Regions from separate parts of the Vogesella facilis genome, predicted to be linked through region 2. Evidence: predicted binding sites of a transcription regulator. Region 2 holds the regulator's gene; each other region holds the start of a gene.
What was found. Region 2 encodes sigma-54, which starts transcription at its own class of promoters, with help from an activator protein. Its sites were predicted from a motif close to CTGGCACGCTTCATGCTT; they were not measured.

Region 1 (2,261 bases), on a different contig from region 2:
GCCGTTGCTGTCGCGGATATCGACAGATACCTTGTCTGCCGGCGCCGACAGCTTCAGCAGGCCGGGAGCGGTGCCATCCTTCAGGTTGAGGCCATTGCCCTCCGCCAGCACCTTCTTGCCGATGACACTGACCGCCGCCATCGACTGGCTGGCCAGCTGCGAATCCATCATCACTTTCAGCGTCGAATTGAGCTTTTCCAGACCGGACACGGTGCTGATCTGCGACATCTGTGTCGTCATCTGGCTGTTGTCCATCGGGTTGAGCGGATCCTGCGACTTCATCTGCGTGGTCAGCAGCTTCAGGAAGCGGTTCTGGATCTCCTCGGCGGAGGTCACGTTGGCCGCATTGGCCGACTGGCTGCTGGCGCCGTTGATCTGATCCAGTAGCGTCTGGTTGTAGGTGGTATTAGCAATGGTGGACATCACACTCTCCCGACTTCAGCTTACTGCCCCAGCTGCAAGGTCTTTTGCAGCAGGGTCTTGGCGGTATTCACAATTTCGACGTTGGTCTGGTAGGAGCGCGAGGCGGAGATCATGTCCGCCATTTCTTCCACCAGGTTCACGTTGGACATCTTCACGTAGCCGTTCTCGTCCGCCAGCGGGTGGCCCGGCTGGTATTTCATGCGGAACGGCGAGGTGTCTTCCGCCACCGCGGTAACGCGCACGCCGGCCACCTGCGGCACATCGGCCTTGACCGGCGTGGCGGTAAATACCGCATGGCGCGCACGGTACGGTTCGCCGGTGGAGCTGGTAGAGCTTTCGGCGTTGGCGATATTGCTGGCCACCAGGTTCAGGCGCATCGACTGCGCGGTCATTGCCGAGCCGGCAATATTGAAGACATTAGACAGAGACATGATTATTGGCCGCCCTTGATGGCATCCATCAGGCCGCTGATACGGCGGCCGAGGAAAGTCAGCGTGCTTTGATACTTGAGCGCGTTGTCGGTGTACGCCGCGCGCTCGATATCCATATCCACCGAGTTGCCGTCGATGCTGCGCTGCACCGCGCTGCGGTACTGCAGCTCACCGCCGCCGGCCTGGCTGCCGCGGCCGGCCAGATGGCGACTGTCGGTCAGTGCCATGCCCAGCCCGCCGTTCTGCTGGCTGGTCTGCGCCTGCAGCGCCTTGGCAAAGTCGAAGTCGACCGCCTTGTAGCCCGGGGTGTCCGCGTTGGCGATATTGCCGGCAATCACTTCCGCGCGCTTGGCTCGCAGATCGAGCGAGTGCTGCAGAAAGTCGAGTTGCTGGGACATCTTGTTCAACATGGCATGACACCGATCGGTGGAATGGCGGTGTTAAAGCACGATGCGTGCCAACATTTTTTGGCACTTAACCCTCAAGAAAATCAGCTCTCTGCCGACAGGCGCCGGCGGCGGCAAGGCGGCAAGCGGCAAGATTTGCCGCCCGGAAAAGCAAAACGCCACCGTTTGCCGGTGGCGTTATTACTGGCGACAAGGTTGGCCGCATCAATCGTCGCTGCGAATCTCGAAATCGTGGGTGATGTCGGCGGTCTTGCCCAGCATGATGGAGGCGGAACAGTATTTGTCCGCCGACAGTGCGATGGCGCGCTCCACCACCTCCGGCTTCAGGTTGCGGCCAACCACCACGAAGTGGAAGTGAATGCGGGTGAACACCTTGGGGTCGACCTCGGCGCGCTCGGCGTCCATCTCCACCCAGCAGTCACGCACGTCCTGGCGCGACTTCTTCAGGATGTTGATCACGTCATAACTGGTGCAGCCGGCGGTACCCAGCAGCAGCAGTTCCATCGGCCGCGGGCCCAGGTTGCGACCGCCGCCTTCCGGCGCGCCATCCATCACCACCGCGTGGCCGCTGCCGGTTTCGCCCATGAAACACACCCCGTCCACCCACTTCAATCTGGCCTTCATTGTTGTTCTCCGCTCAAAACAGGCGCCTAGCCTAACATTGCCGATTTGGGCGGACAAAGAATCACCGGTAAAATGAAAAGATTGATAAGTTTTGAAGCCAGATAATGCTTGTTCTTGGTATTGAATCGTCCTGCGACGAAACCGGCGTCGCCCTGTACGACACCGAACGCGGCCTGATCGCCGACCAGCTGCACAGCCAGATGGCGATGCACGCCGAGTACGGCGGCGTGGTGCCGGAGCTGGCCAGCCGCGACCATATCCGCCGCATCCGCCCGCTGACCGACGCCTGCCTCGCCGAGGCCGGCGTCAGTCTGCAGGACATCGACGCGGTAGCCTTCACCCAAGGGCCGGGCCTGGGCGGCGCGCTGCTGGTAGG
Region 2 (2,261 bases):
GTCCTGGCCACCCGCCCGCGCTTCATCCTGCTGGACGAACCGTTTGCCGGCGTCGACCCGATCGCGGTGATCGACATCCAGAAGATCATTTCCTTCCTCAAGGAACGCGGCATCGGCGTGCTGATCACCGATCACAACGTGCGCGAAACCCTGCGCATCTGCGACCGCGCCTACATCATCTCCGAAGGGCGCGTGCTGGCTTCCGGCCTGCCCGCCGAGCTGGTCAGCAACGAGCAGGTGCGCCAGGTGTACCTTGGCGAGCACTTCCACCTGTAAAGCGGCATGAAACAGTCCCTGCAGCTCAAAGTCAGCCAGCACCTGACCCTGACCCCGCAATTGCAGCAGTCGATCAAGCTGCTGCAAATGTCCACGCTCGACCTCTCCACCGAGCTGGAGCGCTACCTGCTGGAAAACCCGCTGCTGGAGCGCGCCGACGGCGACAGCCAGGCCGAGCACGAGCCGATGGAGGCTCCCGGCAGCAGCGAGACGCCCGGTGACGTCCGCGAGGAAGCCCCGCAGGAACGCGAGCGCGAGCGCGACGAAATGGAGCTCGGCGACTGGGGCAGCGGCAGCGGTTCCGGCAGTGGCAGCCGCGATGACGACGACGAGTTCGACCCCATTCTCAACACCCCGTGCCGCCCCACCCTGCGCGAGCACCTGGCGGCGCAGATCGGCGAAATGCCGCTGAGCCGCCGCGACAGCGCGCTGCTGACGCTGCTGATCGAAGAGCTGGACGAAGACGGCTATCTCACCACGCCGCTGGACGAGTTTGCCGCCAGCCTGCCGCTGGAGCTGGAGGTCGAAACCGACGAGCTGGAATACCTGCGCAAGCTGCTGCTGCAGTTCGAACCGGTCGGCATCGGCAGCCTGCACCTGTCCGAGTTCCTGCAACGACAGTTGGCCGCACTGCCGGCGGCCACGCCGTCGCGCGAGCTGGCGCTCACCCTGGTGCGCGACCACCTGGCCCTACTGGGCAACCGCGATTTCGTGCGCCTGAAGAAGCTGCTGAACGTGGGCGAGGCCGAGCTGCGCGCCGCGCACCAGCTGATTTCCACCCTGCGGCCCCGTCCGACCAGCGGCTTCGACCAGGGCGAGACCCACTACGTGGTACCGGACATCCACGTCGTACGCCGCCGCGGCCGCTGGGTCGCCCAGCTCAACCGCGGGGTACTGCCGAAACTGCAGGTCAACCAGCTGTATGCCGGCATGCTGCAGCAACGCGACAGCAGCCATAATCTCAGCGGCCAATTGCAGGAGGCGCGCTGGCTGGTGAAAAACATCCAGCAGCGATTTGACACCATTCTGAAAGTGTCGGAAGCTATCGTTGACAGGCAACAGGCGTTCTTTGAACACGGTGAAGTGGCAATGCGGTCCCTGATTCTGCGTGACATCGCGGATGAACTGGGCCTGCATGAGTCGACAATTTCCAGGGTCACTACCCAGAAATACCTGCTGTGCAGCCGAGGCCTGTTCGAGCTCAAGTATTTCTTCGGCAATGCGCTGGAAACCGATAGCGGCGGCGAATGCTCCGCCACGGCAATCAAGGCGCATATCCGCCAGATTATCGACGGCGAAGACAGCAAGAAACCGCTATCCGACAGTGCCATCGCCGACCGCCTCACGGCACAGGGCATACAGGTTGCCAGGCGCACCGTAGCCAAGTATCGTGAAGCTATGCAGATACCGCCAGTTAACCTTCGCAAAGCACTTTAAAGAAAAGTGCGACGAAAACCCGGTACGGCCAGCCCGACCGTATCGTTAACAGAAGGAGTCAGGGTATGAACCTCAAAATTACCGGTCTACACCTCGAAGTTACCCCGTCCCTGCGCGAGTTCATCGAGAGCAAACTGGAACGCATCACCCGCCATGTCGATAACGTGATCGGCATCACCGTGACGCTGTCCGTGGATAAACTGGTACAAAAAGCGGAGGTCAATGTGCATCTGGCCGGCAAGGACATCCATGTCGAGGCAAACGATTCCGACATGTACGCCGCCATTGATTCCCTGATGGACAAGCTGGACCGTCAGGTACTGAAGTTCAAGGAAAAACAGGGGGAGCATCGTAGTATTGCGCCACAGGCGGACGCCGCCGACGCGGCACTGTAAACCAGTCGCCAGCACAAATAACAACGGGAGCCACAGGCTCCCGTTTTTGCTGGCTCTCGGATACGCTGTTGCTATGGAAAACGGCGGACTCAGCGTAGAATGGCCGACGTTTTTCCGCCCCTAAAGACATCATGAGCTTGATCGGCAAGATTC
Region 3 (2,261 bases), on a different contig from region 2:
CCCACACCGGGTCCAGCAGGGTGGGCAGCAGGTCGAGGTTGATCGCCCGTTCGCAGGCGGTTACCAGCAACGAGGCGGCCAACAGTAGCAACAACACTTCGCTGATGCGGAAGAAGCGCTGCCAGGTCAGGATGCGGCTGCTCTGCTGCAGCAGCCAGAACGTGCCCCAGGCCAGCGCCACGCCCAGCGGCAGCATCAGCCAGAACAGCGGGTTGCCGCCTTCGCCGGTGCCCAGGCCGTAGAGGAACACCACCGCTTCCGAGCTTTCGCGCGCCACGGCCAGTGCCACCACCACCAGCATGCCCCACCAGTTGGCCTGCTGCTGCGCCTGCGCCAGGCTGCTTTCCAGCTCGCGCTTGAGCTTGCGGCCATGGGCGCGCATCCAGAACACCATCTGCACGATCAGCAGGGCGGCTACACCCACCATGCCCAGCTGGAAGTATTCCAGTCCGGTGTCGCTCAGCACGTCGGCAATGCCGACGATGGCGAAGGCCAGCAGAATGGCCAGCCCGACGCCCACTGCCACGCCGCCCCACAGGAAGCGCATGCCGGTGCCGTGGCCGTGCTGTTTCAGCCAGCTGTGCAGGATGCCCACTACCAGCATGGCTTCGACGGTTTCCCGCCAGACGATGAAGAGTGCGTTACCCATGATCTGCCCGCTTACTTGGCGACAACCACGCCCTTGGCCTTGTCTTCGTTGAACTCGTCATAGAACTTGTAGCTGCCGGCCTTCAGTGCCTTGACCTTGAGCTGCGCGGTCTTGCCGGCGGCGATTACCTTCTCCACGTGCAGTTGGTGGCTTTCGAACTCCACGGCTTTCTTGCCGGTGTTCTGCACTTCGATCACGAAGGGCTGGCCGGCAACCACTTCCAGCTGCGCCGGGGTGAAGCCGTTTTCGTTGGCGGTGATCTTCACCACGTTGTCGGCCGCGGCGGCGGACAGGGCGATGGTGGCAAGGGCAAGGGCAGCGGCAAATTTGCGCATGGTCTACTCCGGTTCTGCTGTGTTGGATTGTGTGCATATTGTAGTACACACCATAACAAGAATGACTCTCGATAGCGTTTTGTTACAAAACAACCCAAGCTGGCGCCGCAAGTATCGCTTCGGTGCGCCCGTGCACCACATTCTGGCGAAAAACCCGGCAAAACAACGCTTTTTGATGCTTTGCAGCAGGCACGGCGCTTGCTCAGTAGCTGGCACAGACCTGGCTGCCAATGGCGGCGCCGGGCCCGGACAACGAGGTCCGCCGCGCAGCATCACATGCTGCGTCGCGGGCCTTTTTTGCGTTTTGTGGCGACGACTGGCAAGGGAGCAATACAAATGAGCAAGGACTTCTGGAAGGCAGGGCATACCCCCACGCTGTTGATGGCGTTTCTGTATTTCGATCTCAGTTTCATGGTGTGGTACATCCTCGGGCCGCTGGCGATCCAGATCGCCGCCGACCTGCAACTGTCCGCGCAGCAGCGCGGCCTGATGGTGGCGACGCCGATTTTGGCCGGTGCCATCCTGCGCTTTGGCATGGGGCTGCTGGTGGACCGGCTGTCGGCGCGCACCGCCGGCATCGTCGGCCAGGTGGTGGTGATGGCGGCGCTGGGCGCAGCCTGGGCGCTGGGCATTCACAGCTTTGAACACGCGCTGCTGCTGGGCGTGTTCCTCGGTGTGGCCGGCGCGGCCTTCGCGGTGGCGCTGCCGCTGGCGTCGCAGTGGTATCCGCCGGAGCACCAGGGCAAGGCGATGGGTATCGCCGGCGCCGGCAACTCCGGCACGGTGTTCGCCGCGCTGCTGGCCCCGGGCTTGGCCGCGGCCTTCGGCTGGGAGAACGTGTTCGGCATGGCAATCCTGCCGCTGGGCGTGGTGTTCGTGCTGTTCTGCCTGTTTGCCAAGAACGCACCGCAGCGCCCGGCCCCCAAGGCGATGGCCGACTACCTGCGCGTGCTGGGCGACAAGGACAGCTGGTGGTTCATGTTCTTCTACTGCGTGACCTTCGGCGGCTTTGCCGGCCTGGCCAGCGCCTTGCCCGGCTACTTCCATGACCAGTACGGCCTGGGCGCCGTTACCGCCGGCTACTACACCGCCGCCTGCGTGTTTGCCGGCTCGCTGATGCGCCCGCTGGGCGGCGCGCTGGCCGACCGTGTCGGCGGCATCCGTACCCTGCTGGTGGTGTACACCCTGGCGGCGCTGCTGATCGCCGTGGTCGGCGTCGGGCTGTCGCAGAATCTGGCGCTGGCGCTGTTCGTCGGTGCCATGCTGGCCTTGGGTTG

Region 1: flgB (flagellar basal body rod protein FlgB) is a predicted target of sigma-54. The motif match lies at 1,298-1,315, and genes of this name have one in related genera.
Region 3: ACFOLG_RS08880 (nitrate/nitrite transporter) is a predicted target of sigma-54. The motif match lies at 1,171-1,188, and genes of this name have one in related genera.

What each region holds. Positions count from the first base shown of each region.
Region 1 covers NZ_JBHRXN010000036.1:24,297-26,557, forward strand. The annotation lists gene ACFOLG_RS15405 (flagellar hook assembly protein FlgD) at 1-423, opposite strand, end outside; gene flgC (flagellar basal body rod protein FlgC) at 444-854, opposite strand; gene flgB (flagellar basal body rod protein FlgB) at 857-1,252, opposite strand; gene ACFOLG_RS15420 (OsmC family protein) at 1,466-1,885, opposite strand; gene tsaD (tRNA (adenosine(37)-N6)-threonylcarbamoyltransferase complex transferase subunit TsaD) at 1,990-2,261, shown strand, end outside.
Region 2 covers NZ_JBHRXN010000032.1:210,781-213,041, forward strand. The annotation lists gene lptB (LPS export ABC transporter ATP-binding protein) at 1-276, shown strand, start outside; gene ACFOLG_RS14625 (RNA polymerase factor sigma-54) at 283-1,713, shown strand; gene hpf (ribosome hibernation-promoting factor, HPF/YfiA family) at 1,779-2,108, shown strand; gene ACFOLG_RS14635 (PTS sugar transporter subunit IIA) at 2,240-2,261, shown strand, end outside.
Region 3 covers NZ_JBHRXN010000022.1:137,912-140,172, reverse strand. The annotation lists gene ACFOLG_RS08890 (FTR1 family iron permease) at 1-649, opposite strand, end outside; gene ACFOLG_RS08885 (cupredoxin domain-containing protein) at 661-984, opposite strand; gene ACFOLG_RS08880 (nitrate/nitrite transporter) at 1,321-2,261, shown strand, end outside.